Regions from separate parts of the Salinivibrio sp. IB643 genome, predicted to be linked through region 2. Evidence: predicted binding sites of a transcription regulator. Region 2 holds the regulator's gene; each other region holds the start of a gene.

Region 1 (10,092 bases), on a different contig from region 2:
CTTGGGGTTAGGCCGATGCCAGCGGCAAAGGTATTGTTGATGATGGCAATGTCCACATCTTCCAGTGAGCGAGGCAGTTGTGGAGTTTCTAGCTCGATGATTTCCACGTTTTTCGGGTTTTCAACGATATCGAGCTTGGTAGCGCTGATGCCAGCACCTTCTTTGAGCTTGATGATGCCTTGTTGCTCAAGCAATACCAGTGAACGGCCTAGGTTCGATGGGTTGTTTGGCACGGCAATTTTACCGCCTTCTGGTAGATCCTCGACGCTATCTAGCTTGTAAGAATAGGCCGCAATCGGATACACAAAGGTGTTGCCAGCAATCGCAAACTCGTAGCCGCGATCTTTGATTTGCGCATCTAAGTAAGGCTTGTGCTGAGAAGCATTCACATCAACCGATCCATCGTCGAGTGCCACGTTGGGCGACACATAATCGGTAAAGGTGATCAGCTCAACGTCGAGGCCTAACTTCTTGGCTTCTTTTACTGCGTGCTCGGCCACTTGTGCTTCTTCGCCTGCCATCACGCCCACGGTGATGCTGTTGGCATCGCTAGCGGCTTGCTCTTTTTCTCCGCACCCGGTGAGTAGGAGTGTGGAGGCGAGGCCTAAGGTGGTTAAAAGTGTTTTAATGGTGGTCTTCATTGTCTGTCTCCCTTGATAAGATTGTCCGTCGTTTACGGTAAGTGTTGTGTTTTATTATCGGTGATCGGTTCGGCGTACCAAATAATCGCCTAAAGATTGTATGGCTTGTACCAGCACGACTAGCATGACAACGGTGATCAACATAACCGTGGTATCAAAGCGCTGGTAGCCGTAGCGGATACCGACATCGCCTAGGCCGCCACCGCCCACGGCTCCAGCCATAGCAGAGTAGCTGACAAGGGTGACCAAGGTAATGGTTGCGCCATTAATAATGCCAGGTAGCGCTTCGGGTACGAGTACTTTATAGATAATTTGCAAGGGGGTAGCGCCCATGGCTTTGGCTGCTTCTTCTAATCCCGGTGGCAGCTCTAAAAGCGCTGCTTCGACCAGACGTGCAACGAAAGGGATGGCGCCCACTGTCAGCGGGACAATTGCTGCCGCTGTTCCAATCGAGGTGCCGACGAGCAAGCGGGTAAAGGGAATAATCGCAACCAATAAGATAATAAAAGGGATCGAGCGACCAATATTCACCACCGCGCCGAGCGCTTGGTTAAACTTGGGTTGCGCTAGCAGCCCCCCTTTTTTGGTGACGTGCAGCATCACACCTAATGGGATCCCAATGGCAAAGCCTATCAGGCCGGAGGCAAAGACCATATACAGGGTTTGACCTGTAGCTTCGGCAAGCAAGTTAAGCAGGGCGTTGTTTTCGTTGACCCAATTTATGAGTTGATCAATTAACATAGCCAAGTACCTCCGTGTTGACATGGTGCTGGTTGAGATAGTGGATGGCGTCTTCGACCGCTTTTTTCGGGCCCATAATCTCTGCCAGTAGTAAGCCGAATTTGATGCCGCCAGCGTAGTCGATATCAGAGCTTAAAATGCTGATGTCGATATCAAACAGCCTTGATATCTGACTGATCAATGGATCATCCACGGTAGCGCCTGTAAATTCTAGGCGAATCAAGGGGTAGCTGCCGTCAAAGTAGGTATCTTTTAAGCGTTGGGCATAGTCATAAGGCACCGATAAATCCAAGGTTGAGCGGATAAATTGTTTCGCTAAGTCGGATTTCGGATGGGCAAAAATGTCGCCCACTGGGCCAGATTCGACCAATTCACCGTCACCAATAATGGCAACGTCGTGACAAATGCGCTTCACCACGTCCATTTCGTGGGTGATCAATAAAATGGTCAGGTTGAGCTTTTCATTAATGGTTTGTAGCAGTGACAAAATCGATTGTGTCGTAGCAGGATCCAGTGCGCTAGTGGCTTCATCACACAATAATACATCTGGGCTTGGCGCCAGTGCGCGGGCAATCGCGACACGTTGTTTTTGTCCGCCACTGAGGCTAGCCGGATAGACATGACGCTTGTCGGCTAAACCAACTAAATCGAGTAACTCGGTGACGCGTGTTTCAATCTCTTCACTGCTCGCGCCGCTCAGTTCAAGCGGTAGGGCGATGTTGTCGAAGACCGATCGCGATGACAGTAGGTTAAAGTGTTGGAAAATCATCCCGATTTGGCGGCGAGCTTGGGTTAGATCGCGATTGGATAACGCGGTGAGGTTAACGCCGCCTACCTTTACCGTGCCGCTGGTCGGGCGCTCGAGCAGGTTAACCATTCGGATCAGCGTACTTTTGCCGGCACCAGAGGCACCGATCACACCAAATACTTTTCCTTTCGGGATAAATAAGTTGATGTCGTTAAGGGCATGAATTCGGCGCTCCCCGAGTTCGAATACCTTGTTGAGTTTGGATATCTCAATCATCACATGTCCTTGGCGATAAATTTGATCACAGCCGACTGACTCAGCGGTCTGTCCCGCGCTCTTGCTGTCGTTCTGGTTATTGATGCTATGAGTTAGGTAAAATGAAGTCAATGGATATTTTTACTTCTGGACGTCTAAACGGCAACAAGGCTAATCAGTTGGTTGCAAATAAAACAGTCAACGAGATCTCAAGCGTGCTTGATTTCATCGACTAAAGCGTGTTCACTAATAGCCTTTCTAACTCTTTGTTCTGATTAAGTGATATGCCAACTGCCTTGATTGATACCACGATGTTGACGCTATTTATTCCCACCTTCTTTTTTGTTTCAATCACACCGGGAATGTGTATGACACTATCCATGACCCTGGGAATGACTATCGGAGTTAAGCGTAGCCTACATATGATGTGGGGCGAGCTCATTGGCGTCGGCCTTGTGGCGATTGCGTCAGTGGTAGGGGTGGCGGCCGTGATGCTGAACTATCCTAGCGTGTTTCAGGTGTTTAAGTATGTGGGGGGCGCGTATCTGGCGTATCTCGGCATACAAATGTGGCGATCGCGTGGCAAAATGGCAATCCCAAAGGAAGAGACGTCGGCGCCGAATGATATCTCTGCGTTATCGTTGGCGGCACAAGGTTTTGTCACTGCGATAGCCAACCCGAAAGGCTGGGCATTTATGATCTCACTGTTGCCGCCGTTTATTAACCCTGCGATCTCATTACCCAGCCAGCTGAGCGTGCTGGTGTTGATCATTCTTTGCACGGAATTCAGTTGTTTAATGTTGTATGCCAGCGGTGGGCGCACCTTGCGTCAGTTTTTGCAGCAAAAGGGTAATGTGCAATTGCTGAACCGAATCGCCGGCACCTTGATGATCGGCGTCGGCTTTTGGCTGGCGTTGGGGTAATTAACGGCCGTGATGGTGTGTGATCACTCTGCAAAATAGTGCTTTGGCGGTCGCTAAAATCGCATCCGGGAAGTCATAGTCAGGGTTGTGCAGCTGTGGGTGGTGCTCGCCGCTGCCAATGCCAAATAATGCGCCGGGCCAGCGGGCGAGAAATTCGGCGACATCTTCTGACCAACGCATGGGCTCTTTAAGCCAGTGAATCTCTAACCCCAGCGATTGCGCCGCGTTGACCACCACTTGGTTATGCGCTGTGCTGTTTTCGGCGGCAATAAACGGCTCGTGCCAACTTAGATCCACGGTTAATTTTGCTCGGTCGGCGATAGCGTTTACGTGATCGACTAACCGGGTTTGCATGGCATGAAACGTGGCGTTGTCGTCGCTGCGTAGGGTCGCCATTACGGTGGCCTCGCCGGGCGCAACGCCAAACGCGGGGTCGCCAAGTTGGGCGTGAACTAGCGTCACTAAGCTGAACGTGGAAGGATAAGCGTCAGGAAGTTGTGTAAGCATACGCATCACGTCACTCATGGCGTTTGCCGGGCTGACCCCGCGCTCTGGGTAAGCGGCATGGGAGGTTTTGCCGTGCAACCGAATCGCAACACCGGTTGAGGCGCAGGCAAAGGTACTTGGGCGCACCACTATCTGATGTTGGGCAAAGCCTGGCAGATTATGAAAGGCATAAACATTGTCGATGTGGCGGGTTGCTAAAAGCGGATCGGCACACAGACGTGCCGCGCCTTCGCCGGTTTCTTCAGCCGGCTGAAAAGCGAGGATCACAGTCCCCTGTTTAGGGGGGGTTTGGCATAGCTCGGCAACGACGGCAAGTAAGGCGGCAGCATGGCCATCGTGACCGCAGGCATGCATGATGCCATCGTGACAGGACGCATAATCAAGTTGGGTGTGTTCGTGAATGGGTAACGCATCAAAATCGGCGCGTAACAAGGTGGTTGGCCCTGGCTCGCGACCTGCAATGTCTACCACAATACCGTGACCGCCCACGTCGGTCTGGGGGGAGAGACCAAAGTCGCGTAGTTGGGCGGCAATGGTGCGCGCACTTTGCGCTTCGTGATTCGACAATTCAGGGTATTGGTGCAGGGCATGCCTAAACGCTAGGGGATCAAAATCAATCGCCATCATCGACTCCAAAACAAGGATGGAAAGGCTATGCTAGATCGCTTTGGGGCGTCACGTTGTGAAGTTAAACGCAAAAAAAGCCAGCAACATGTGCTGGCTTTTGCTCTTTCTGGGCTGAGCGTGGGTTACGCTTGGCCGTTGTCTTCGGCTTGCTTAGCCTGAATCGCTGTCAGTGCCACGGTATAGACAATATCGTCAACCAAGGCGCCACGTGACAGATCGTTCACTGGCTTACGCATGCCTTGTAGCATTGGACCGATAGAGACCAACTCGGCAGAACGCTGTACCGCTTTGTATGTGGTATTACCTGTGTTCAAGTCTGGGAAGACGAACACGGTGGCTTTACCGGCAACAGGCGAATCTGGCGCTTTTGATTTCGCGACATTTTCCATGATAGCGGCGTCGTACTGCAGTGGGCCATCGATGATCAGATCAGGACGCTTCTCTTGGGCAAGACGGGTGGCTTCGCGGACTTTATCCACGTCTGCCCCTTTGCCTGAGCTACCGGTCGAGTAAGAGATCATCGCTACGCGCGGTTCAATACCGAATGCCGCGGCAGAATCGGCAGATTGGATCGCGATTTCAGCCAGTTGTTCAGCATTTGGATCCGGGTTAATCGCACAGTCACCGTATACCAGCACTTGCTCAGGCAGCAGCATAAAGAATACAGATGAGACCAAAGAAGCGTTCGGTGCGGTTTTGATGATTTGCAGCGGTGGACGGATGGTGTTAGCGGTGGTGTGAACCGCGCCAGATACCAGGCCATCCACTTCGTTTGCTTCTAGCATCATGGTACCCAGTACCACGGTATCTTCGAGGTGCTCTTGGGCAATGACCTCGGTAATACCTTTGCTCTTACGCAGCTCGACCAAGCGTGCCACGTATTTATCGCGTGCTTTTACCGGGTCGATAATTTCTACGCCAGCGCCCAAGGTGACACCTTGCTGATCGGCAACGCGTTTGATTTCTTCTGGGTTACCCAAAAGCACACACTCGGCAATTTTACGCTCAGCACAGATAGCGGCGGCCTTGATGGTACGTGGCTCGTCACCTTCGGGTAGCACAATGCGCTTAGCGGCTCGACGTGCAAATTCGGTCAGCTGATAACGGAACGCGGGTGGACTGAGGCGACGTTCGCGGTTCGACCCTGAGCTGAGTGATTCAATCCAGTTGCCATCAATGTGGCCAGCAACGTGGTCGTTCACAAACTCAACACGGGCTTTATCGTCAGCCGGCACTTCAAGGCTAAAGCTTTGAAGATTGAGCGACGTCTGCCAGGTGTTACCTGCAGTGGTAAATACTGGAAGACCGGTTTCAAACGCGCGGTCACACAGGGCTTTTAACTGATCAGGGATGGCATAACCACCGGTCAGCAACAAGGCACCGATTTCTACGCCGTTCATCGCAGCTAGACACGCGGCGACGATCACGTCAGGGCGGTCAGCCGAAGTCACGAGCAAGGAGCCTGGGCGGAAGTGTTCAACCATATTAGGGATTGAACGTGCACAGAAGGTAATGCTCTTGATGCGACGTGAGTGAATTTCGCCTTCGTTGATAATGGTGGCGTTCAAGTGCTTGGCCATATCGCTAGCACGGGTCGCGATCAGGTCGATTTTCCATGGCACACAACCCAGTACACGGATTGGGCTGGAGTTGAAAATCTGCATCACTTCAACGTTAGTTGGACGTGCGCCGTCCGCTTCGTCAAAGATTTCTGACAGGTCAGGGCGCGTACGACCTTCATCATCAACAGGCGCGTTAAGCTTGTTGATGATCACACCTGAAATGTTGCCGTTTTTGCTGCCACCAAAGTTGGTGCAGGCAAACTCGATACGCTCTTTAAGCTGGGATGGGTTGTCAGTGCCTGGGGTGGTCACAAACACGATTTCTGCATCCAGTGTTTTGGCGATCTCGTAGTTGATCTGGTTGGCGAAGGGGTGGTTACGTGTGGTGACCAAGCCTTCGACGAGCGCAACTTCTGCGTTTTCAGTAGCACGAGTAAAGCGCGCGAGCACTTCTTCGAGCAGCACATCTTCTTGATCCGAGCGCAGCAGGTTTTCGGCTTGGTTCATTGACATCGATTCGGCGACTTTCATATCACTGTTAGCGTGAATGATTTCCGTCGTCAGATCGGTGACGTCAGTGTCGCTACCGTGATGTGGCTGAGCAATCGGTTTAAAAAATGAGACGCGGACGCCTTTACGCTCCATCGCTCGCATGACGCCAAGGCTGACACTTGTCAGGCCGACGCCGGAGCCGATTGGAATTAGCATAATAGTACGGGACACGTTGACTTCCTCTTACTATCTGGTTGGCGTGCCGGATGGTCCGGCACGAATACAAAAACGGCTGAGTGGAATCAGCCGTTGGAAATGGTCTTACAGGCCAGTTAGGCGCGCAGTGTCTTGCGCAATCACCAACTCTTCGTTGGTTGAAATCACCATCGCAGGCACGCGGCTTGCGTCGGTAGTGATCACGCCTTCGCCGCCAAATCGGGCTTTCAGGTTGCGCTCTTTGTCGACCTCCACACCCAGCAGAGCTAGGCGCTCGAGTACCAATTCGCGGATTGGGCCTGAGTTCTCACCGATGCCGCCGGTGAAGACAATCGCGTCTAGGCGGCCGTCGAGGGTCGCGGTGTAGCTGGCTACGTACTTGGCAAGACGGTGGCAGAACACGTTCATTGCACGTGTTGCTTCTTCTTTCTCGCCGTAGTTATCTTCAACAAAGCGGCAGTCAGAGGTCACTTCGGTCAAGCCTTGCAGGCCAGACTCTTTGGTGAGCATGGTGTTGATTTGCTCAACGCTATAACCGAGTGCATCGTGCATGTGGAAGATAATCGCTGGGTCTAGGTCACCAGAGCGGGTGCCCATTACCAAGCCTTCCAATGGGGTCATGCCCATTGAAGTATCGACCGATTTGCCGTTTTTAATCGCACATACTGACGCACCGTTACCAAGGTGGCAGTTGATGATGTTCACTTCGTCGACAGGCTTGCCAAGTTGCTCAGCGGCCGCGTTGGCGATAAAGAAGTGAGAGGTACCATGCATGCCGTAGCGACGAATGCCGTGCTCTTTATAAAGATTATAAGGCAGCGCATACAGATAAGCTTCTTCTGGCATGGTTTGGTGATACGCGGTATCGAAAACAGCGACATTTTTCAGCGCAGGGAAGGCTTTTTTCGCCGCCTCAATGCCAACGATATGTGCTGGGTTGTGCAATGGCGCGAAGCTCGCTGCATCGTGGATCCCTTTGAGCACCTCGTCCGTAATCAATGCTGACTGGGTAAAATGCTCACCGCCATGAACAACGCGGTGACCGATAGCACCCAAGTTCTCGGCCAGTTCAGGCTTCGAGGCCAGAATTGTGTCTACAATGAAGGTGAGGGCTTCAGTGTGCGCGGCGCCGTTGCCCAGTTGGGCTTCATGCTTACCGTCCATTTTCCACTTGATGCGGGCGTCTGGAAGGTTAAGGCATTCGGCAAGACCGGTAAGATGCTCATCGCCTGATTGTGCGTCGACAATGGCGAACTTCAAAGAGGAGCTTCCGCAATTGAGTACGAGAACCAGCTTTGACATGTATGACTACCTATGTTTCGTGAGACAGAGTGTATGGAATAAAAAGGATAGTGGACAAATTGAGACACTACCTTTTCAAAAAAGAATTATCTCATGCCTTGTCGCGGGGAAAGAATTATCGTTATCCATCCTGGATAAGTGAACGCTCCATTGAGTACAACCGGATTGGGTTGCGAGACAATCGAATCCGAGCAACAATGATAAAAGTGCGCTAAGGATAGCGGGACTTGATCCAGATAACAAAAATTTTTTGAGCGATATGGGTTAAATTTTAAAGTTTTTAAACAATTTGTTTGGTTTTTATTGTAAAAGTTGAGTGACAACCCCTTTCAGTCACACTGAACAAGTGAGGTAGGTATGACAACGAACAAATCAATCTGGCGCTGCCTGCAAGACGGTCAGAAATACATGCAAGAATGGCCGATGAAAAAGGAATTAGCGCCGGTTTTTCCAGAAAATCGTGTGATCACCATAACGCGGTTCGCAATCAAGGTCATGCCTGCTATTGCCGCAATCAGTGTGTTGCTTCAAATGGCAGCAAACAATGTACAAGGCATGCCGCAAGCGGTGATTGTGGCGCTATTTGCGCTGAGCTTGCCGCTCCAAGGGCTGTGGTGGCTGGGACGCCGCCGTGATACGCCGCTGCCGCCAGCTTTGGCGGGGTGGTATCGCGAACTGCATCAAAAGATCACCAGTGAGGGGCACGCCATGCAGCCGATAAAAAGCCAACCGCGATACAAAGAGCTAGCGCAAGCATTGAGCCGGGCGTTCAAAGTGGATCGCGCAGCATTAGAGCGTTGGTTTTAACCTAACCGGAATGCGCCGCTCACCCAGGCAACACACGCCGACCCCAGGGTCGGCGTTTTTATTGGTCGGTGATGTATGCGTGGCTTAACGACACTGCGGCGCGCCTTGCCCTTTCATTTGGCTAACTGCTTCGCGCATTTCATCCATCGACTGCCAGCGCTGGGGCAAAGGCATGACTTTTAAGCGAAGATCCTTGGCGTTGTCGGCAAGCTTTGCTTGATCACTCACCGCGGTGATCAGTGCAATGGTCAGGTCGGGATTTCGCGCTTTTAATTGTGCGGCTGTTCCTAAGCCTTCGGCAATATGAAAGCGGCCTGCGATGTGGACTATTTGGGTATCTGGGTGACGGGCGTGATAATCGACCATGCTTTCTGCCATGGTGGCATCCCAGGCGAGTTGCGCGGCAAATTGATCGTCGGTTTGAGTGGGAGTGCCATGATGCATGTTGGCTTTAAACTGACGTTTATAAGGTGAGTCTTGGGTATCAATCGTTGCGGCAAACCACTGACGCTGCTGGTCCGGCAATTTTTCTAAGTAAGCCAAACCTTGTCGACCAATACAGCTAACCATGCGTTTAGGGGCGTTAGCGGCAATCACGTCAAATTGACGCTGTTTAGCCAGCTCGATCAACGGGCGATAGCTGCCATTGTAGTTGTCCCATGCATTGGCTCGACGCTTAAGCGTGTCTTCGCCAATGTCGCCGGCAAGGTATTGATTCACCACTGGCTGGGCATCACGACTGAATTGCTCCATGGAAAGCGCGACAGAATGACGTGAGGCAAGCTGGTTGAGCAACTCGGCTTGAAAACGGTGCACCCCAGGATGGCTGTGCCATTCACCAATCAGAACAATATCCGCTTTTTCGACGTTATCAGCCACTTGATTCAAGCTAAGTGACTGCCCTTGGGCGGTGGTCACCTGATAATCAAATAAGGTATTGATAGACGCCGATGTCGGTTGCGATGCCATTGCGACACTGACGGGGCCTAGTACTAAGCTGGCCGCCAATAGCCACTGCGTGGCACGCAGTGGCAAAAAGCGGTCAATCACGCCCTTTTTTGTCCATGTTGAGCAAGTGTGCATCACGCTTCTCCTTTGGCCGAGTCAATCTCTGTGTGATGACGATACACACGCAAGGTAAAGTCGGCTTCACAGTGAAAGCCGTTGGCATTGGCTAATGTTTCACGCCATTCATCGGAGGCGCGCCAGGCAAGCGGTGTCATCTGCAGCAGGGTGAGGGCTTGCTCGCCTGTTAATGTCATCGGGTAATG
Region 2 (10,092 bases):
TTTCGAGGTGCGATTTTTGCTCGGCAAACAAGCTGAGCCAACGCGCGCCAATGTTTCCTTTCCCTACCAACACCAAGCCAATGCGACGTTGGGCTTGGAACAGCGCATCATGCAAGCTGGCCACAAGGGCAGGCGTATGCACTTGACGCAAAATCGCCACCATGCTCAGTCCAGATGCAGATTCACTGATAAACTCTACAGGCTGTGACTTCAGCTGCTGATAAAAACCATGACAGTGCACGGGATTATTGACCACGCCGGCTCCGACGGCAGCAACCATGTTAAACCCTTCGCGCAGCTTCAACTCCGCGGATAGCCCGGCATCCTGGATCTGGGCCATGACCGAGGCCACGACCTCCGCCGTAAAGGCCAGCAAGATACGATACTGATCATCTTGATAATCCGTCGCCAGTGGTTGCACTTTCAGCTGAGAGAGGATGCGGCTCAACTCTTGTTTAATTGCCTGAAAATCTTGCCCGCGGGCGACATCAAACTGCAATAGGCACACATCATCCAAAGATGTAATGATTTTTGCCCCGCGTCCGGTAGCCAGTACACGCTCTATATGGGTCGAGCCACTATCGGGGGCCTGGGTACAACGTAAGGTCAGATCGGTCGCACTTTGCGCCACTGGCTGTAAAGTACGGCTATGAAGCACGGGCGCCGCCAAGCGTGCCAATTCGCCTGCTTCATCCAATCGGATTAAGGGTAACAAGCAAGCATTCTCGACGTGGCGTGGATCCGCACTGTATACACCGGCAACATCACTCCATATAGTCACGCGGCGGACCCCCGCTAACGCACCGAGTACCGTGGCCGAATAATCTGACCCGTTACGCCCCAAAAGCACGGTTTCCCCAGCTTGATTTTGCGCCATAAATCCCGTAATCACGACGTGAGATTGCGTGTGCTGAGAAAGTTGCTGCCGTAATAGTGGCCATGATGCGCCGCGATCGACCTCGGGTTGAGCCGCACGTTCCGCGCGTAAACAGTGGCGCGAGTCCAACATCACCGCCTGACGACACTGCTGATTAAGCAGCGCGGCTAATAAACGCGCCGACCAAACCTCTCCGAACCCTTGCACATCGGCTTGTACGCTGTCGCTCAGCGCTGTCTCCCCGAGCGACGCGATCGTCGCGATGTCAGCAGATAAGGCATCAACCAACTGTTGTTTGTGATCACCGTTGATCAGATTTTCAATCAAGTCTTGCTGAAAGGCACGGACGCCTTGCAAGGTCTCATGCGCCAACCGGCCATCTTTGCCCAGTTGAGCGAGCCAAGCAATGAGCTGATTGGTCGTTTTCCCCGCCGCAGAGACCACAATTAAGTCGTGCGCCTTTGCATGCCCCGTCAGCACATCGACCACACGGCGATAACAATCTGGGCTCGCTAAACTGCTGCCACCAAATTTATGCAATTGGCGTTGTGATTCGGGGGCGGTGTCCATCGGTTGCGCGTGCATGGCGAGGTCTCTCTTGGTCTCAATAAATATCAATAAAGCGGCGTGCTATGACAGCAACACCTATAGCAATCGGTTTTACTGGTTAGCTAAATGGGCGAAGGCATGCGCCAAATCGGCCACTAAGTCTTCTGCGTCTTCTAGTCCAATAGAAAAACGCAGCAACGTCGGGGTAATGCCAGCCTCGGCTTGCGCGTCATCACTCATCGCACGATGGGTCATTGACCCTGGATGCGTGACCAGACTTTCTACCCCGCCCAGCGACTCGGCAAGCGCAAATAAGGATAAGCCTTCAATAAAACGTGCGATCCCAGCGGAGTCCGTGTCCAGCTCGAGGCTGAGCATACTACCAAATCCAAACTGCTGACGGGCGGCAATGTCATGGCCTGGATGTGTCGCCAAACCGGGATAGTAGAGTTGCCGCACCGCAGGGACTGTTTGCAAATAGGTTAATACCGCTTGCGTATTTTGCTGATGTTGTTTAACCCGAGCGCCCAAGGTACGCAACCCTCGCAATGTCATATAACTGTCAAAGGCGTTACCTGTCGCGCCCAAGCAGTTGCCCCACCACGCTAATTTTGCAGCCAATTCAGGCGTCTTCGCCACTACAGCGCCACCGACAATATCAGAGTGACCATTAATAAATTTAGTAGTGGAATGCACGATGATGTCCGCACCCAGTGAAAAAGGCTGTTGGAGTGCTGGCGATAAAAAGGTGTTATCGACCACCACCCATGCCCCCACTTGGTGGGCCTGTTGGCAGATTTTAGCAATATCGACCACACGCAATAGCGGATTAGAGGGTGTTTCAACTAACACCAGTTTCGGCTGTTTTGCCAGCGCAGCGGTTAACGCCTGGTGATCAGATTGATCGACAAAACTGACCTGCCAAATCCCTTGCTTGGCGCGTGACTCTAACAAGCGATAGGTACCACCATAACAATCGTGCGGTGCAACAATGTGATCCCCTGCATCCAGTAAAGACAACACCAAGTTAATGGCTGCCATCCCACAGTTGGTCACCACGGCACCGGCTCCGCCTTCCAGTTCCGTTAACGCTTGCTCTAACTGAGCTCGAGTTGGATTGCCCCCACGGGCATAATCATAAGTGGGAACGTCGCCAAAAGCAGGAAAACGATAGTTGGTTGATAAATACAAAGGCGGCACAACCGCATGATGTTGCGTGTCAGTGCCAATTCCTGTTCGAACGGCAATGGTGTCGGTTTTTTTACCTGTCATGGTTCATCCTTGCTCTTGTTGCGCTGGCACGATTTACGTGATCCAGTCGTCATCATACTACCTTACCTCTGTACTTTTAGGACGTCAACACTTCTAGACGTCTAAACACCTTTGCATGTGGCGGTTAATATAGCTAAAATCTCCGCAGCATCATTCTGGGTATTCCATAATCAAGATAGGTGAGACATGGCGCAGTGGAACGGCGATTACATTAATCCGTATGCCGAACATGGTAAAAAGAAAGAGCAGGTAAAGAAGATCACCGTCTCTATCCCACTTAAAGTATTAAAAATTCTTACTGATGAGCGCACTCGCCGTCAGGTTCATAACCTGCGTCATGCGACCAACAGTGAGTTATTGTGTGAGGCATTTTTACATGCCTATACCGGGCAGCCTCTGCCAACCGATGACGACATCCGTAAGGATAAACCCGATAGCATTCCTGCCGAGGCACGTCGGATCATGGAAGAGTTGGGTATTGAGTTTGACGACAGTGAATACTAAACAAAAAAACCGCCATCGGCGGTTTTTTTATGGTAAGGCACTGTTTTCTAATTACAACATGTTTTCTTTACAGCATGTTTTCTTTACAACATATAGTTGTCTGGCATCTCAATACGGGCTACGCCGGTTTCGACGGCCGCAAGCGCCACGGCACGTGCTACCTTGGGCAGTAAACGGGCATCCATCGGCTTGGGAATGATGTAATCCGGGCCAAAACTGAGTGAAGACAAGCCCGCGGCATCCAAGACAGATTGTGGTACAGGCTCTTTCGCCAAACCACGAATCGCCTCAACGGCGGCCAACTTCATCGCATCATTAATTTCACTGGCACGCACATCTAATGCTCCCCGGAAAATAAACGGGAAACACAAGACGTTATTCACCTGATTCGGGTAATCCGAACGCCCCGTTCCGATGATCAGATCATCCCGGACTTGGTGCGCAACCTCTGGATTAATTTCAGGATCTGGGTTTGAGCAGGCAAACACGACAGGCTTATCCGCCATCAGTTTTAATGCCTCAGGCGAGAGCAAATCCGGGCCTGATACGCCAACAAAGAGATCCGCACCTTCAATCACATCTTCGAGGGTACGCTTATCCGTGTTATTGGCAAACAACTGCTTATACTTGTTAATGTCATCACGACGGGTGTGAATTACCCCTTTGCGATCCAGCATGTAAATCTTTTCGCGCTGGGCGCCACATTTAATCAATAGCTCCATACAGGCCACCGCAGCAGCACCCGCACCGAGACACACGATGGTGGCTTCACCAATATCTTTGCCTTGCAACTCGAGCGCGTTAAGCATCCCCGCAGCAGTGACAATCGCGGTACCATGTTGATCATCATGGAAGACAGGCACTTCACAGCGTTCAATCAGCTGCTTTTCGATCTCAAAACAATCTGGGGCTTTGATATCTTCAAGGTTGATACCGCCAAAGGTGTCAGCAATATTGGCTACGGTATCAACAAACTCATCGATGGTGCGGTGTTTAACTTCAATGTCGATCGAGTCCAAGCCGGCAAAACGCTTGAACAATAACGCTTTGCCTTCCATGACAGGCTTTGACGCCATCGGCCCTAAATTCCCTAACCCCAAAATCGCGGTGCCGTTTGAGATCACTGCGACCATATTGCCTTTACCGGTATAACGATATACGGCATCCGCATCTTGGGCTATTTCACGCACAGGTTCAGCAACGCCTGGGCTGTAGGCGAGAGCAAGATCCGCCGCTGAATCAGCAGGCTTACTGAGTTCGATAGAGATTTTTCCGGGTGTAGGGTATGCATGATAATCCAGCGCTTGCTGGCGTTTATCGTCCGACATGTCGTTTTCCTAGTTATTATCGTGAAGGGATAACCAATATCGGCAGGGAAGGATGACCGATATTAGCCAGACACTCTACAAACCACACAGGAAAGGTTTGTATAAGGGTAAAGATGGTAACGCAGCGGGGAAACGTCCACCAGTACTAACGCCGTATTCGCGATGATGCTCGGACCTGTTGTCCGAATACTAGGACGATACGATCAAAAAAAGGGACGCTGATGCGTCCCTTCTCTATATTCGGTCAATAGCTGCTTATTTTTTGCTGCTAAGGGCACCGAAACGTTTCTTAAAGCGATCAACACGGCCACCAGCATCAAGGATACGCTGCTTACCGGTATAGAATGGGTGACATTTGTCACACACGTCTAGGTTGATGTTTTTACCTAGGGTTGTGCTGAACGCAAATTCGTTACCGCAAGAGCATTTTGCTGTGACGGCTTTGTACTCTGGATGGATACCAGCTTTCATAGGGATAACCTCATTTTAAAGGCCGTGTCGCTCTCCCGATCCTAAGCCGGGCACCACACGTCGTTAACAAATATTTTCTAAGGCGCGCAATTCTAATCAAGCCCCCTCGGTTTCGCAACTTTTTTGTGCAATCACCACGCCGCGTCACCGTACAACAAGGCTTTGCCAACCGAGGGCGAACCGTTACACTGAGCCCCCTTCTGGTCAATAAGATGTTGTGATGGAACAGTTTGCTCAGGTGGCCCTACCGGTCCCGTTGGCGAAAACTTTTGATTACCGAATCGGTGAGAATCAACACCCCATCATCGGTGGGCGGGTAAAAGTGCCCTTTGGCCGCCAGCACAAAGTTGGCATTGTCACCGGCTTATCCGCAACCGCCAGTGTGGACGCGAGCCAACTCAAGGTGCTCGATGCCGTATTGGATACCCAACCGGTTTGGACGCCCGGCGTCTATCATTTACTCCACTGGGCAAGCCGCTTTTATCATCATCCGCTAGGGGATGCGATGGGCGCCGTGATGCCAACCCTGCTTCGAAAAGGACGCCCTGCGGCATTACAACAGCAAAAATGGTGGCAAATTACCGAGTCAGGACAAAACCAACCCCTCTCGGGCCTGAGCCGTGCCCCTAAACAAGCTCGGGTGTTGCAGTTGCTCACACACGGCCCTGCCACCCATGCCGATTTGATCGAACAAGACATCGGCGCACCGGTGCTAAAAACCCTGGCCGAAAAAGGTTGGATAGCTCCCTACACACCACCGCTAAACGCTCAAGCCTGGCAACCGCATTTTGCCGTCACCGAAGACAAACCGGCACTCAACCATGAACAGGCGATGGCGGTTGCCACCATCAATGCCAATGACGGCTTTGCTTGTGCTTTACTCGAGGGGATCACCGGTTCAGGGAAGACAGAGGTCTACCTAAACGTGCTCGAACCTGTGCTTGCTCGCGGTGAACAAGCCTTGATTTTGGTACCAGAAATTGGCCTCACCCCACAAACCATTCGCCGGTTTGAGCGCCGCTTTCATGTCCCGGTAACCGTGATGCATTCAGGCTTAAATGATAACGATCGACTAAAAGCCTGGTTGGCCGCGCGCGAGAATCAAGCAGCAATCGTCATTGGTACACGGTCTGCCCTGTTCACGCCGATGGCTAATTTAGGCATCATCATTATTGACGAAGAGCATGACCCCTCGTATAAACAGCAAGATAGCTTTCGTTATCATGCCCGAGACTTAGCGGTTATGCGTGGTCATGAAGAAAAAGTACCGGTGATACTCGGTTCTGCCACCCCCTCTTTGGAAAGCTTGCATAACGCAAAAACCGGTAAATATCAGTACCTCAAGCTGACTCAGCGTCCAGGTAATGCGGTGACCGCACGTCAGGGAATACTCGATATTAAGGGCCATTACCTCGACGCTGGATTATCCGCGCCGTTGATCGCCGAAATGCGCCAGCACCTACAACAAGGCAATCAGGTCATGTTGTTTTTAAATCGCCGTGGCTATGCGCCCGCCATGATGTGCCACGAGTGTGGCTGGCTCGCGAATTGTCAACGTTGTGATGCTTACTACACCCTTCACCAGCAACAGCAAGAATTGCGTTGTCATCATTGTGGCCACCAAAAACCCGTTCCGCACCAGTGCCACGATTGTGGCTCCACCCAGTTAATCAGTGTCGGCGTGGGCACCGAGCAGCTTGAAAGCCAGTTGGGCGAGCTCTTTCCTGAGTATAAAACCGTGCGTATTGATCGCGACAATACTCGCCGTAAGGGCAGCTTGGAAACCTACCTTAATGGCATAGAAAAGGGCGAATATCAGATCCTACTGGGCACACAAATGCTCGCTAAGGGCCATCATTTTCCCAATGTCACCCTAGTGGCGTTAGTTGATGTCGACGGTGCCTTGTTTAGTAATGACTTTCGCGCGCCTGAACGGTTGGCGCAACTGATGGTGCAAGTTGCCGGCCGCGCCGGTCGCGCCAGCAAGCCAGGGACGGTGCTATTACAAACGCACCATCCCGAGCACAGCCTGATCCAATCGCTGGTGCACAAAGGCTATCAAGCCTTTGCAGAGTCGGCGCTCACTGAACGCCGCCAAGCTTGGCTTCCGCCCTATACGTTCTTAAGTTTATTTCGCGCCGAAGGCCATGAAGAAAACAGTGTGCAGCAGTTTTTACAACAAGTACGTCAAACGCTCGCTGCCTCCCCCATTCAACACGATGAAAGCCATATCATGGGCCCTATGCCCGCAGCGATGGCCAAACGCGCGGGCCGTTATCGCTGGCAATTATTAATCCAGGCCCCAAGTCGAAAAGTGATGCAGCAGTGGCTAACGGTGGCTCTTCCTGCAATCCATCAATTACCCCTTTCTCGCAAAGTACGTTGGTCTTTAGATGTCGAGCCGCAAGACCTTTCTTAATACTCCCTTGCTGTAAGTCGACACAGATCACACTTTCATTGCAATAAGTGTTAGCTTGTCCGTATTTAAATTGGACAAGCATAGGTAAAATAGGGCCGCAATTGGCTAAGAAAACAGGTCAGATGAGCTAATAACTGTTTGATCTCACAATATAGATAACAAGAGGACTGTCATTATGGCGACAATGAAGGACGTTGCCCACATTGCCTGTGTATCCACAGCAACGGTATCGCGCGCGCTGATGAACCCAGAGAAGGTGTCAGCCAGCACGCGTAAAAAAGTTGAACATGCTGTGGTTGAAGCTGGTTATTCCCCTAATTCACTTGCGCGTAACTTGCGTCGCAATGAATCAAAAACTATCGTCGCTATTGTACCGGACATTTGTGATCCCTACTTCAGTGAGATTATTCGCGGTATTGAAGAAGCCGCCATGGAGCATGGCTACCTGGTTCTACTGGGTGACAGTGCCCAGCAACACCACCGTGAAAATTCATTCGTCAATCTGGTGTTTACTAAACAAGCGGATGGCATGCTGTTGCTTGGCTCCGACGTCCCTTTTGATGTCAGCAAGCCTGAGCAAAAAAACTTACCGCCACTGGTCATGGCCTGTGAATATGCGCCCGATCTGGAATTACCGACGGTTCATATCGATAACCTTACCGCTGCCTTTGAAGCGGTTAATTATCTCACCCAAGTCGGCCATACTCGGATTGCTAACATTACCGGCGTGCCGGAGACAGCATTAACGCAGTTCCGCTCACAAGGGTATCAGCAAGCGTTACATCGAGCGGGGATCACCATCAATCCAGCGTATAGCGTCGTCGGTGACTTTAGTTTTGCCTCCGGAGCGCGTGCCATCACCAACTTGCTCTCACTGCCTGAGCCACCCACTGCGGTATTCTGTCACTGCGATGTCATGGCCGTCGGCGCGATGCAACAAGCGAAACGTTTAGGCATGCGAGTTCCGCAAGATATCTCCATTGTTGGCTTTGATGATATCCAATTCGCCGAGTATTGCGATCCACCACTCACGACCGTTTCGCAGCCTCGCTATGACATTGGCCGCCAAGCCATGTTGATGCTGCTAAACACGTTACAAGGACAAGAAGTGAACCCCGGCTCCCGCCTTTTGGACGCCAAGCTGGTGATCCGTGAGAGTGTCGCCCCTCCGTCTCGGTAGTAAGACTAGTCAGCACGGGCTCAAGCCAGTAATATGAGCCCTTTACTGGCTTCTTAATTTGATTATTTGCTGTGGCAACTCGTGATTACGTTAAACGTGGCAAAGCGCCGCGTAAAAAAAATACTCGCCGCCAACCGACCAAGACGCAGGCTGGGTTCCCATTTAAATGGGCACTGCTTGCTGTCGTCTTAGTGGGTGCGTTTGCTTATGGCCTGTATTGGTTGAGCAAAACCGATACATCGACACCCCCCGTGTCTCACACGCAACCGGCCACGCAAAGCCAGGTAGAAAGTCTACCGAAAAAGCCCAAAGAAAAATGGAGCTATATCGAAGAGCTGGAAGGCAAGGAAGTAGAAGTGAAAGCAAAAGCGCTGCCACAATCGACCCGTCCTTACCTCATGCAATGCGGTGCTTACCGTAGCCAAGGGCAGGCTAATGAGCGTAAAGCGATCATTGCGTTTCAAGGGCTAGAAAGCCAAATCAAGGTAAGCCCTGGTGAGAAAGGCACTTGGTATCGTGTGGTGCTTGGCCCTTACCCGCGCAAGCGCCAAGCAGAGAAAGATCGCAATATGCTGCGTCGCGCCGGTGTCGAACCTTGTGCTATTTGGTATTGGGAATAGCGAACGGGGAAAGTATTGCGCTCTCCCCTTGAAAAGTCAGCGTCAAAACCCAACCATCTAGATTAATCACCCATCTGGTGCACCAGACACAAACAAAGAGGTTCCCGTGACTACAATCGTCTCCGTCCGTCGCGAAGGTAAAGTGGTTATTGCTGGCGATGGTCAAGTATCGCTCGGCAATACCGTCATGAAAGGTAATGCACGAAAAGTTCGTCGCTTGTATAACGGCCAAGTGCTCGCTGGTTTTGCTGGCGGTACCGCAGATGCCTTTACCTTATTTGAGCGCTTTGAGCGTAAGCTTGAGCTCCACCAAGGGCACCTAACCAAAGCAGCCGTTGAACTTGCCAAAGAATGGCGAACCGATCGCGCGCTGCGTCGCCTTGAAGCCCTACTGGCTGTCGCGGATGAAACCGCTTCCTTAATCATTACCGGTAATGGTGATGTGGTTGAGCCCGAGCGCGATCTGATTGCTATTGGCTCAGGCGGTAACTATGCGCAAGCCGCCGCCGTTGCCATGTTAGAAAACACCGAGTTAGACGCCCGCGAGATTGCAGAGAAAGCGCTAACCATCGCCGGTGATATATGTGTGTTTACAAACCAACAACACACGGTTGAAGAACTCGAGAGTAATAAACAGGATTAGTGATGTCTGAAATGACTCCACGCGAAATCGTGCACGAACTTGACCGCCATATTATTGGTCAAGACAATGCCAAACGTGCGGTGGCGATCGCACTGCGAAACCGCTGGCGCCGTATGCAACTGCCAGAAGACTTGCGTGCGGAAGTGACTCCGAAAAACATCTTGATGATTGGCCCCACCGGTGTCGGTAAAACCGAAATTGCACGTCGTCTTGCGCGATTAGCGAATGC
Region 3 (10,092 bases), on a different contig from region 2:
AGGCATCGTCGACCATCACTGCTGTCGCGCCGCAACGCTCGACATTTTCCCGCATACGATCGCCAAACACACCATTGCGACAGACAATCACTTTTTCACCCGGTTCAACTAAGTTGACAAAGCAAGCTTCCATCCCGGCACTGCCTGGTGCCGAAATCGCCAGGGTAAAAGGGTTGTCGGTTTGAAACGCATATTGAAGCAGTTGTTTGACTTCATCCATCATCGCGATAAACAAAGGGTCAAGATGTCCGACAGTCGGACGGCTGAGTGCCTGTAGCACTGCAGGATAAATATCAGAGGGGCCCGGGCCCATTAACGTGCGAGCCACGGGCTGAAAAGATTGAATCTCGGAAATTGAACGTGCCATAACCTTTCCTTGTTGTTGGTACACACAGATGACCGTTATAGCATATTTTTTCGCCATATCCCTATTGGCTGGCACGTGAACTGTGTGATCGCTGGACAATTTTGCCAAGGCACTGATCGTGACCAAAAGGCAGTTGACACCCTGTCATCTCGCCCGTAATGTAAATGCTGTTCATGGGGTAACCAACCCGGGACTGAACATGCAGAAGAGGTGCATTTCTCAGGCAGTTATCATGCGGAGCCCCACTCCAAGGTATGATAATCAGGGGAGACAATGCCGAGGTGGCGTAAGCTTGGGGGCGAAACGCTGCCGGCCTAGGAGGCTGAATCCTTCAGGCTGTCACTTGTCATCCCTACAGGAAGACAGGTGGAGCGCTTCTGGCAGTCCATGCCTGCCGTTTGCTCTTCCTTCTTTTTTGCGGTCCCTACCGCGGTCACGATGTGACTTCTGATGTTCCCCATAATGAATTGATTAAGACCCATTTGTATGATGAGAGGGGAAAAGGACGTGAACCCATTACCACCGATTTCGGTCGCTAAGTTTGGCGGGACGAGCGTTGGCACTATCGATGCCATGCAACAAAGCGCTGATGTGATCGAGCAAAACCCACATACCCGCTTTGTGGTGATCAGTGCGTGCGCAGGCGTCACCAATCACTTGGTTGCACTGGCACAAGGGATCAACGACCCGCAAGTACGTCAAGACAAACTGGTTGCCATCACCGCTATCCATCAAGCGATATTAAACGCGCTTCCCGCTTGCCAGGACACGCAAACAGCAGTCGATGACTGGCACCAAACGATTGCCGACTATGCAAATACCGCAGCATCTGCTCCCAGTACAGCGTTAACGGATGCGTTAGTCGCTTGTGGTGAGCTCATCTCAACCTATATTTTTACTCACTTGCTCAATAGCCGAGGCATGGCCACGGTGAGGGCCGATGCGCGAGCGTTATTGCGCACCGATAGTCACTTCGGCTGTGCCCAACCGGATCGACAACAAACCAAGATTCAGTGCCAGAACCAATTACTCCCCCGCTTAGCAACGCATTTAGTGGTCACGCAAGGGTTTATCGGTGCTGATGCGAACGGGCACACCACTACCTTAGGCCGCGGCGGCAGTGACTACAGTGCCGCGCTATTCGCCGAGGCGATCGGAGCAGAAAGCTTGGCCATCTGGACCGATGTCCCCGGGATTTATACCACCGATCCACGGGTGACTGATCGTGCTCGTCCTATCAGTGAAATTAGCTTTAGCGAAGCCTCGGAAATGGCTACCTTTGGTGCCAAGATCCTCCATCCATCGACGTTAGTGCCCGCGGTACGCCAGCATATCCCGGTATTTGTCGGCGCGGCGAGAGCCCCCGAACAAGGCGGTACCTGGATCCGTGAGCAAGCACACTCAGCGCCGCTGTTTCGTGCCGTAGCCCTCAGGCGCAACCAGACCATGGTGACACTGACCAGCTTAAACATGTTTCATGCTTGTGGTTTTTTGGCCAAGGTGTTTGAGATCTTGGCGCGCTTTGAAATCTCAGTCGATTTAATCACGACCTCGGAGGTCAGTGTCTCTCTGACGCTGGATCAAACCCATACCCAGGGTGACGCACCGCAGCTGCCGGAGGCTGCCATCGCCGCGCTCACGCAGTTATGTCAGGTAGAGATCTGTGCGAATCTAGCGGTTGTTGCGCTGATCGGTAACGAGATGAATCACACACCGGGCGCGACAGCGCCGGTATTTAGTGCGCTAGCCCAATATAAACTGCGCATGATTTGCTATGGTGCCAGCAATCACAATGTCTGTGTGGTGGTCGACGATCATGACGCGACCCATGTCGTACAGCGATTACACGCTGACTTATTTGAGTAAAAAAAGGCCAGCACATGTGATGTGCTGGTCTTTTTTCATTAGGCGTTTAAGTTTGGCCCGAGCCATTTTTCCGCGTCTTTGCTGCTCCACCCTTTGCGCGCCGCATAACTGTCACGTTGATCATTTTGAATCTTCGCCACCGCAAAGTAGCGTGATTCAGGATGTGAGAAGTACCACCCCGACACAGATGCGCCTGGCCACATGGCATAGCTTTCGGTGAGCGTCATGCCCGTATGCGCTTCTACCGAGAGCAACTGCCAAATTTTGCCTTTCTCGCTGTGCTCAGGGCAGGCAGCATAACCCGGAGCCGGCCGGATCCCTTGGTATTGCTCCCGGATCAAGGCGTCGTTATCGAGCGTCTCATTGGGCGCATAGCCCCACAATGAGATCCGAATTTGCTGGTGCAGGTATTCTGCAAAGGCTTCTGCTAATCGATCGGCGACCGCTTGGATCATGATCGCGTTGTAATCATCCCCTACAACTTTATAACCTTCCGCCAAGGCATACTCGCCAATGCCGCCTGTCACCGCAAACGCACCAATCCAATCAGGCTGACCACTGGTTTTCGGCGCGATAAAGTCCGACAAGCAATAATTGGCGCCGCGTGGCTTTTGGGTTTGCTGACGTAAATGGTTTAGTACCGTGCCTACCGTTTGCCGTGATGCGTCAGTATACACCTCGATATCGTCCTCTAGGCTGTTGGCAGGAAAGACACCACACACCCCTTTTGCGGCGATCAATCCTTCGTGCTCAAACCGGTCGAGCCAAGCATTAGCGTCTTCATACAAACGGCGTGCTTCTTCACCCACCAGCTCGTGGTCTAAAATCGCTGGGAATTTGCCGCTCAGGGACCAGGTCATAAAGAAAGGGGTCCAATCGATATACTGACGTAATGTCGCTATCGAGACATCATCGTAAACATGGACGCCCGGCCTCGCCGGCTGGGGCGGCGTGTAATTGGCCCAATCGGTTTGCCATTTGTTTGCCCTTGCCGCGTCCAGGGTGACAGGCGGAGTGCGGGGTGTCTTGCGTTGGTGCTGCTCTCGTACTGACAGATACTCTTTTTGTAAGCGCGCCACAAAGTCCGGATATTGAGCCGGCGATAATAGCGATGCACAAACGCCAACGGCACGTGACGCATTCGACACATACACCACAGGAGCCTGGTAGTGCTGCTCTATTTTCACCGCGGTATGCGCTTTGGATGTGGTCGCCCCCCCAATCAATAGCGGAATATCAAACCCTTGTCTTTCCATTTCTTTGGCGACATTCACCATTTCATCCAACGACGGCGTGATAAGGCCTGACAAACCAATAATGTCGACTTGCTCCTCGCGCGCCACTGACAGGATTTTATCGGTCGGCACCATCACACCGAGATCAATAATCTCGAAGTTATTGCATTGCAGCACTACGCCGACAATGTTTTTGCCAATGTCATGCACGTCGCCTTTTACCGTGGCAAGTAAGATCTTGCCATTGGTCTGCCCTTGTTGCTTTTCAGCGTTGATGTAAGGTTCAAGATAGGCCACGGCTTGTTTCATCACCCGCGCCGACTTTACCACTTGCGGCAGGAACATCTTACCTTCACCAAATAAGTCTCCCACCACATTCATGCCCGCCATCAGTGGGCCTTCTATCACTTCCAAGGGTTTACTCGCCGCCGCTCGAGCTAGCTCAGTATCTTCAACAATAAATTCGGTAATGCCTTTAACCAGTGCATGTTCAAGCCGTTTATCCACTGGCCAACTGCGCCACTCCGCGGTTTCTGCCACTTCGTTTTCACCGCGGTCGCGGTAGCTGTCCGCCAACGCCAGTAAACGTTCCGTGGCACCATCGTCTTTGTTAAGCACCACATCTTCCACCGCCAGACGCAGCGATTCAGGCAAATCATCATAAATGGCTAACTGGCCGGCATTGACGATGCCCATGTCCATACCGTTTTTAATGCAATGGTAGAGAAACACCGCATGGATCGCCTCACGCACTGGGTTGTTTCCGCGAAACGAAAAAGACACGTTAGACACGCCACCTGAAATCATGGCATGCGGCAGGGTTTGTTTGATATCTGCGACCGCGTTGATGAAGTCGACCGCGTAGTTATTATGCTCATCAATGCCGGTGGCCACCGCAAATATATTAGGATCAAAGATAATGTCTTCCGGCGGGAAGCCGACTTGATCAACCAGCAGATGATACGCGCGCGTGCAAATCTCGACTTTACGTTCACGTGTATCAGCCTGGCCTTGCTCATCAAACGCCATCACAATCACAGCGGCACCGTATCGACGGACTAAGTGGGCTTGTTGAATAAACGCGGCTTCCCCCTCTTTAAGAGAAATTGAGTTCACAATCCCTTTACCTTGGATACACTTCAGTCCGGCTTCAATGATCTCCCACTTTGAGGAGTCAATCATCACCGGTACCCGAGCAATATCGGGCTCAGCCGCACACAGATTGAGAAAACGTACCATGGCTTGCTGTGCATCCAACATGCCCTCATCCATATTGATATCGATGATTTGCGCCCCGTTTTCCACTTGCTGTAACGCCACCTCAAGCGCTTCGTCGTATTGTTCTTCGACGATTAAACGCTTAAAACGCGCCGACCCAGTGACATTGGTGCGCTCCCCCACGTTCACGAACAGGCTTTCAGCATTAATAGTCAGCGGTTCTAGCCCTGATAGTCGACATGCCACAGACTGAGAGGGGCGCGCACGGGGGGCATGTTTCGCCACCACTTCGCTGATCGCTTGAATATGCTCGGGCGTGGTACCACAGCACCCACCCACCAAGTTAATAAAGCCAGAAGCGGCCCATTCGTCGATATGTTTTGCCATGTCTTCAGACGAGAGATCGTATTCGCCAAACGCATTGGGTAAACCGGCATTGGGATGAACCGAAACAAATCCTTCGCAGATCTCACTGAGCTCTTTGACGTACTGACGCAATTCGGCTGGCCCCAGCGCACAGTTCAAACCAAAAGAAAGCGGTTCGACGTGGCGTAAAGAGTGATAAAACGCCGCGGTGGTTTGCCCAGAGAGCGTACGACCAGACGCATCGGTGATGGTGCCAGAGATCATAATGGGTAAGCGCACACCTCGGGCATCAAAGACTTTTTCAACAGCAAAGGCACAGGCTTTCGCGTTCAAGGTATCAAAGATGGTTTCCAACATGATGAGATCAACACCACCATCCATCAACGCCTCAGTGGACTCCGCATACCCCTCAACCAATTGATCAAAGGTGACATTGCGAAAGCCAGGATCGTTCACATCTGGAGAGAGAGAGCAAGTGCGATTCGTGGGTCCGAGAACCCCAGCAACAAAGCGTGGTTTTTCTGGGGTTTTCGCCGTCCAGTGGTCAGCCACGTCGCGAGCAAGACGCGCAGCAGCTAAATTTATCTCCGCACTGATGGCCTGCATGTCGTAATCGGCCATGGCTATCTGGGTCGCGTTGAACGTATTGGTTTCTATGATGTCCGCGCCCGCGGCCAGATAGTCGCTGTGTAACGCTGCTATTTTTTCAGGCTGCGTCAGTACCAAAAGGTCATTGTTACCTTTCACATCACAATGCCAGTCTTTAAAGCGTGCGCCGCGGTAATCGGCTTCGCCGAGTCCTAAGCCTTGGATCATGGTGCCCATACCGCCATCGATCACCAAAATACACTTAGAGAGACGCTGTGTTAATCGATCCATTCTTACCCCGTGATATCACCATCCTGATTGCGATAGTTTTATCCTACCACAGCCATTTTGGAAATCTAGACGTCTATAAATATCGATTAATTTTGATCTATTTCAATTCAGCTGTTCGTTTTGAGCGTAATTTCTATTAATATTTTGTAACTCTTTCATTCCTCGTCGTACTAGGAAGCTGCATGTCTACCTACGCAATCCTCAGTTTCATGGCTGCTGCTGCCATCTTCATCGCCTTTATTAATAGTAAAATCAGCCGAGTACAAACGACTATCGCGATCACTGCAAGCTCTCTACTCCTTTCTCTTTTGATCGTGATCGCCGGTCAATACCAAGCCATTCCGTTAAAGGCGATGGCAGAGCAAATATTGACCGATATCCACTTTGATGCCTTTTTACTCAAAGGCGTACTCGGTTTCCTTTTATTTGCGGGCGGTATTGGTGTCAAGCTTCCCCATTTCTCTGATCAAAAATGGGAAATCACCACCCTCGTTCTCGGCGGCCTGTTGGTCTCTGTCTCGCTGGTTGGTGCCGGTATTTGGGGCGTCTTCCAACTGATCGGCATTCCTTTTGATTTTATCTATTGTTTATTGTTTGGGGCGCTGATTTCTCCAACCGATCCTATCGCGGTGTTAGCCATTGTTAAGCGGCTACAGGCACCTAGGCGGATCACCACCCAAATCGAGGGAGAGTCACTGTTTAACGACGGGGTCGGGATTGTTATTTTCGTGACGCTTTTTACCTTGGCGTTTGGCGACAGCGAGCCGACACTCGGTGGTACGATCGCATTGTTCTTACAAGAAGCTATCGGTGGGATTTTATACGGTCTGATATTGGGTTACCTGTTTCACCGTTTGATCTGCGCGACCAATGACCATTCCATGGAACTGCTACTGACATTGGCTATTCCTAGCGCGGGGTATGTGCTCGCCGATATGTTGCATGTTTCCGGGCCACTGGCGATGGTGGTATCTGGCATTATGATCGGTAACTGGACTCGCTTTATTGGCTTCTCCAAAGAGAGTGAGGATCATCTTGACCATTTTTGGGAATTGATCGATGAGTTTTTGAATAGTTTACTGTTCTTGTTGATCGGGGTCAGCCTATTACAGATTAGCTTCCATAAGGAAGACTGGATCATTATGGCCGCAGTTGTACCCGTTGTGCTGTTCGCTCGTTATCTCAGTGTGAAAGCCTGCTATTTCGGCTTCAATCGATTTCGTCAATACAACCCTTGGGCCGTTCGTATTTTGAGTTGGGGAGGCCTAAGAGGTGGCTTAGCCCTTGCCATGGCCATGGCAGTGCCGGCTGGTGTGATGGTCGTCCCTGAGAAGAATATCGACGTCCGTGAACTGATTTTAATCATGACTTATGCGGTGGTGGTTTTCTCTATTCTCGTACAAGGATCGACCATGACAGGAATGGTTGATAAAGCCAATGCCGCTCAAGAGAAAATCGACAATCCCCGTGTATAAACACTCTTTCTCAACAAGGCGCCAATAGGCGCCTTTTTGCTATTCGTCGAGCGTAAAGTTAGATTGTGAAAATTCAGCCAGATTAAACGGCGTCAGCTGATAGACACAATAGTTCAACCAATTGGCAAAGAGTAAGTGCCCATGACTCCGCCAACTCACATAGGGGGGTTGAGACGGATCATCATTAGGATAATAATTAATCGGGACGACAGGCTCCATCCCTTCTTCAAGATCGCGATGGTATTCATGATGCAGCGTATGTGAGTCATATTCGGGATGACCTGTCACAAACACATTACGTTTATCCTTGGTCGCCGCCAAGTAAGTGCCCGCTTGTGCTGAGGTGGCGAGAATATCGAGATCCGTGTGTTCGTCCAGAAAGCTTGGCGAAAAGTCAGCGTACCGCGAGTGAGGGGCGAGAAAGCTATCATCAAACCCCCGCAATAAAGGATGCGTAGCCAGTGCTTCATTTACCTGGTGCTGATAGACGCCAGATAACTTCTCTTTGCGCGTTTTTTTGGGTAAATCGTAAAGAAGCTTTAAACCCGCTTGAGCCGCCCAGCAAACGTAAAGGGTAGATGTAACATGCTGATGCGCCCAATTCATCACATCTTGCAAATGCTCCCAGTAAATCACATCTTCAAACTGCACCAAGCCCAATGGTGCCCCGGTGACGATAAGACCATCAAAGTTGCGTTCACGCACGGCTTCAAACTGGCGATAGAAGGTGTCTAAGTGTTCCGTTGGCGTGTTTTTACTGGGTCGGTTATCAATACGTAAAAGCTCGACATCAACCTGTAAAGGGCTATTAGAGAGCAAGCGCATAAATTGCGTCTCGGTCTCAATTTTTTTGGGCATTAAGTTGAGTAACAACACCTTCAATGGGCGAATGTTTTGGCTCACCGCACGCGTCTGCGACATAACGAAAATGTTTTCTCGACGCAAAATATTGGTGGCGGGGAGCTGATCCGGAATTTTTATCGGCATCACTGCCTCCTGAGATTTAAGATGTTTAGACGTCCAGATATCTAATAACATACCCCAGTGACCCATGAAGCTCAAGCAATAATCAACGCCCAGAGATACCCGAATAAGTAAGAATAGTGAAAGGGTAACAACACCAAACAAAAAGGTGAGATAACAATGGGGCAGTCGGGGATATAAGAAAGGAATGAGGTATTTTAAAAAACACTATAAACGAAAAAGCCCTCCGCGAATGCGGAGGGCTTAAAATAAGCTCTTGGCAGTGACCTACTCTCACATGGGGAGACCCCACACTACCATCGGCGCAGCAACGTTTCACTTCTGAGTTCGGCATGGGTTCAGGTGGTGCCGTTACGCTATGGCCGCCAAGAAAATTCTGGTGCTGATAGGCAGATTTGAACTGCCGACCTCACCCTTACCAAGGGTGCGCTCTACCAACTGAGCTATATCAGCAAAATCGTTATCAACGTTTTACTCGGTGTTTTGTCATCAAAGTCTTACACTTAATTGCTTTGATGCTTAAATTTTTTCTAACTAAAGCCTAATACTAAGCGCTAATTAGATAATGAGAGCCTGGCGATGTCCTACTCTCACATGGGGAGACCCCACACTACCATCGGCGCTGCTTCTTCGTTCTCGCCACAATCAACTGGCTTATTTCGAGTCCAACCCAAAACCTCTTGGGTGTTGTATGGTTAAGCCGCACGGGCAATTAGTACAGGTTAGCTCAACGCCTCACAGCGCTTACACACCCTGCCTATCAACGTCGTAGTCTACGACAACCCTTTAGAGAGCTCGAAGCTCTAGGGATGACTCATCTCGGGGCCAGCTTCGCGCTTAGATGCTTTCAGCGCTTATCTGTGCCGAACTTAGCTACCGGGCAATGCGTCTGGCGACACAACCCGAACACCAGCGGTTCGTCCACTCCGGTCCTCTCGTACTAGGAGCAGCTCCCCTCAATCATCCAACGCCCACGGCAGATAGGGACCGAACTGTCTCACGACGTTCTAAACCCAGCTCGCGTACCACTTTAAATGGCGAACAGCCATACCCTTGGGACCGACTTCAGCCCCAGGATGTGATGAGCCGACATCGAGGTGCCAAACACCGCCGTCGATATGAACTCTTGGGCGGTATCAGCCTGTTATCCCCGGAGTACCTTTTATCCGTTGAGCGATGGCCCTTCCATTCAGAACCACCGGATCACTATGACCTACTTTCGTACCTGCTCGAGCCGTCACTCTCGCAGTTAAGCGGGCTTATGCCATTGCACTAACCTCACGATGTCCGACCGTGATTAGCCCACCTTCGTGCTCCTCCGTTACGCTTTGGGAGGAGACCGCCCCAGTCAAACTACCCACCAGGCACTGTCCTCACCCCCGATTAGGGGGCTAAGTTAGAACATCAAACATACAAGGGTGGTATTTCAAGGATGGCTCCACGACAACTGGCGTCGCCGTTTCAAAGCCTCCCACCTATCCTACACATGTAGGCTCAATGTTCAGTGCCAAGCTGTAGTAAAGGTTCACGGGGTCTTTCCGTCTAGCCGCGGGTACACAGCATCTTCACTGCGATTTCAATTTCACTGAGTCTCGGGTGGAGACAGCGTGGCCATCATTACGCCATTCGTGCAGGTCGGAACTTACCCGACAAGGAATTTCGCTACCTTAGGACCGTTATAGTTACGGCCGCCGTTTACCGG

The links. The regulator MetJ, encoded in region 2, represses methionine synthesis genes. The targets are predictions, from matches to a motif close to TTAGACNTNTANANGTCTAA.
Region 1: metN (methionine ABC transporter ATP-binding protein MetN) is a predicted target of MetJ. The motif match lies at 2,525-2,544, and genes of this name have one in related genera.
Region 3: metA (homoserine O-acetyltransferase MetA) is a predicted target of MetJ. The motif match lies at 8,419-8,438, and genes of this name have one in related genera.

The regions. Positions count from the first base shown of each region.
Region 1 is NZ_MUFF01000027.1:43,677-53,768, forward strand. It holds gene metQ (methionine ABC transporter substrate-binding lipoprotein MetQ) at 1-641, opposite strand, end outside; gene BZG77_RS11650 (methionine ABC transporter permease) at 696-1,382, opposite strand; gene metN (methionine ABC transporter ATP-binding protein MetN) at 1,372-2,406, opposite strand; gene BZG77_RS11660 (LysE family translocator) at 2,670-3,308, shown strand; gene BZG77_RS11665 (amidohydrolase) at 3,309-4,442, opposite strand; gene pta (phosphate acetyltransferase) at 4,565-6,712, opposite strand; gene BZG77_RS11675 (acetate kinase) at 6,818-8,014, opposite strand; gene yfbV (terminus macrodomain insulation protein YfbV) at 8,372-8,821, shown strand; gene BZG77_RS11685 (ChaN family lipoprotein) at 8,906-9,904, opposite strand; gene rlmA (23S rRNA (guanine(745)-N(1))-methyltransferase) at 9,904-10,092, opposite strand, start outside.
Region 2 is NZ_MUFF01000007.1:156,915-167,006, reverse strand. It holds gene BZG77_RS05780 (bifunctional aspartate kinase/homoserine dehydrogenase II) at 1-1,462, opposite strand, end outside; gene metB (cystathionine gamma-synthase) at 1,538-2,698, opposite strand; gene metJ (met regulon transcriptional regulator MetJ) at 2,885-3,202, shown strand; gene BZG77_RS05765 (malic enzyme-like NAD(P)-binding protein) at 3,286-4,530, opposite strand; gene rpmE (50S ribosomal protein L31) at 4,786-5,001, opposite strand; gene priA (primosomal protein N') at 5,222-7,420, shown strand; gene cytR (DNA-binding transcriptional regulator CytR) at 7,572-8,600, shown strand; gene BZG77_RS05745 (SPOR domain-containing protein) at 8,672-9,220, shown strand; gene hslV (ATP-dependent protease subunit HslV) at 9,327-9,863, shown strand; gene hslU (HslU--HslV peptidase ATPase subunit) at 9,866-10,092, shown strand, end outside.
Region 3 is NZ_MUFF01000001.1:2,006-12,097, reverse strand. It holds gene BZG77_RS00040 (pyridoxal-phosphate-dependent aminotransferase family protein) at 1-367, opposite strand, end outside; lysine riboswitch at 565-752, shown strand; gene lysC (lysine-sensitive aspartokinase 3) at 857-2,233, shown strand; gene metH (methionine synthase) at 2,272-5,931, opposite strand; gene BZG77_RS00025 (cation:proton antiporter) at 6,114-7,406, shown strand; gene metA (homoserine O-acetyltransferase MetA) at 7,446-8,393, opposite strand; rRNA gene rrf (5S ribosomal RNA) at 8,645-8,760, opposite strand; tRNA gene BZG77_RS00010 (tRNA-Thr) at 8,768-8,843, opposite strand; rRNA gene BZG77_RS00005 (23S ribosomal RNA) at 9,082-10,092, opposite strand, start outside.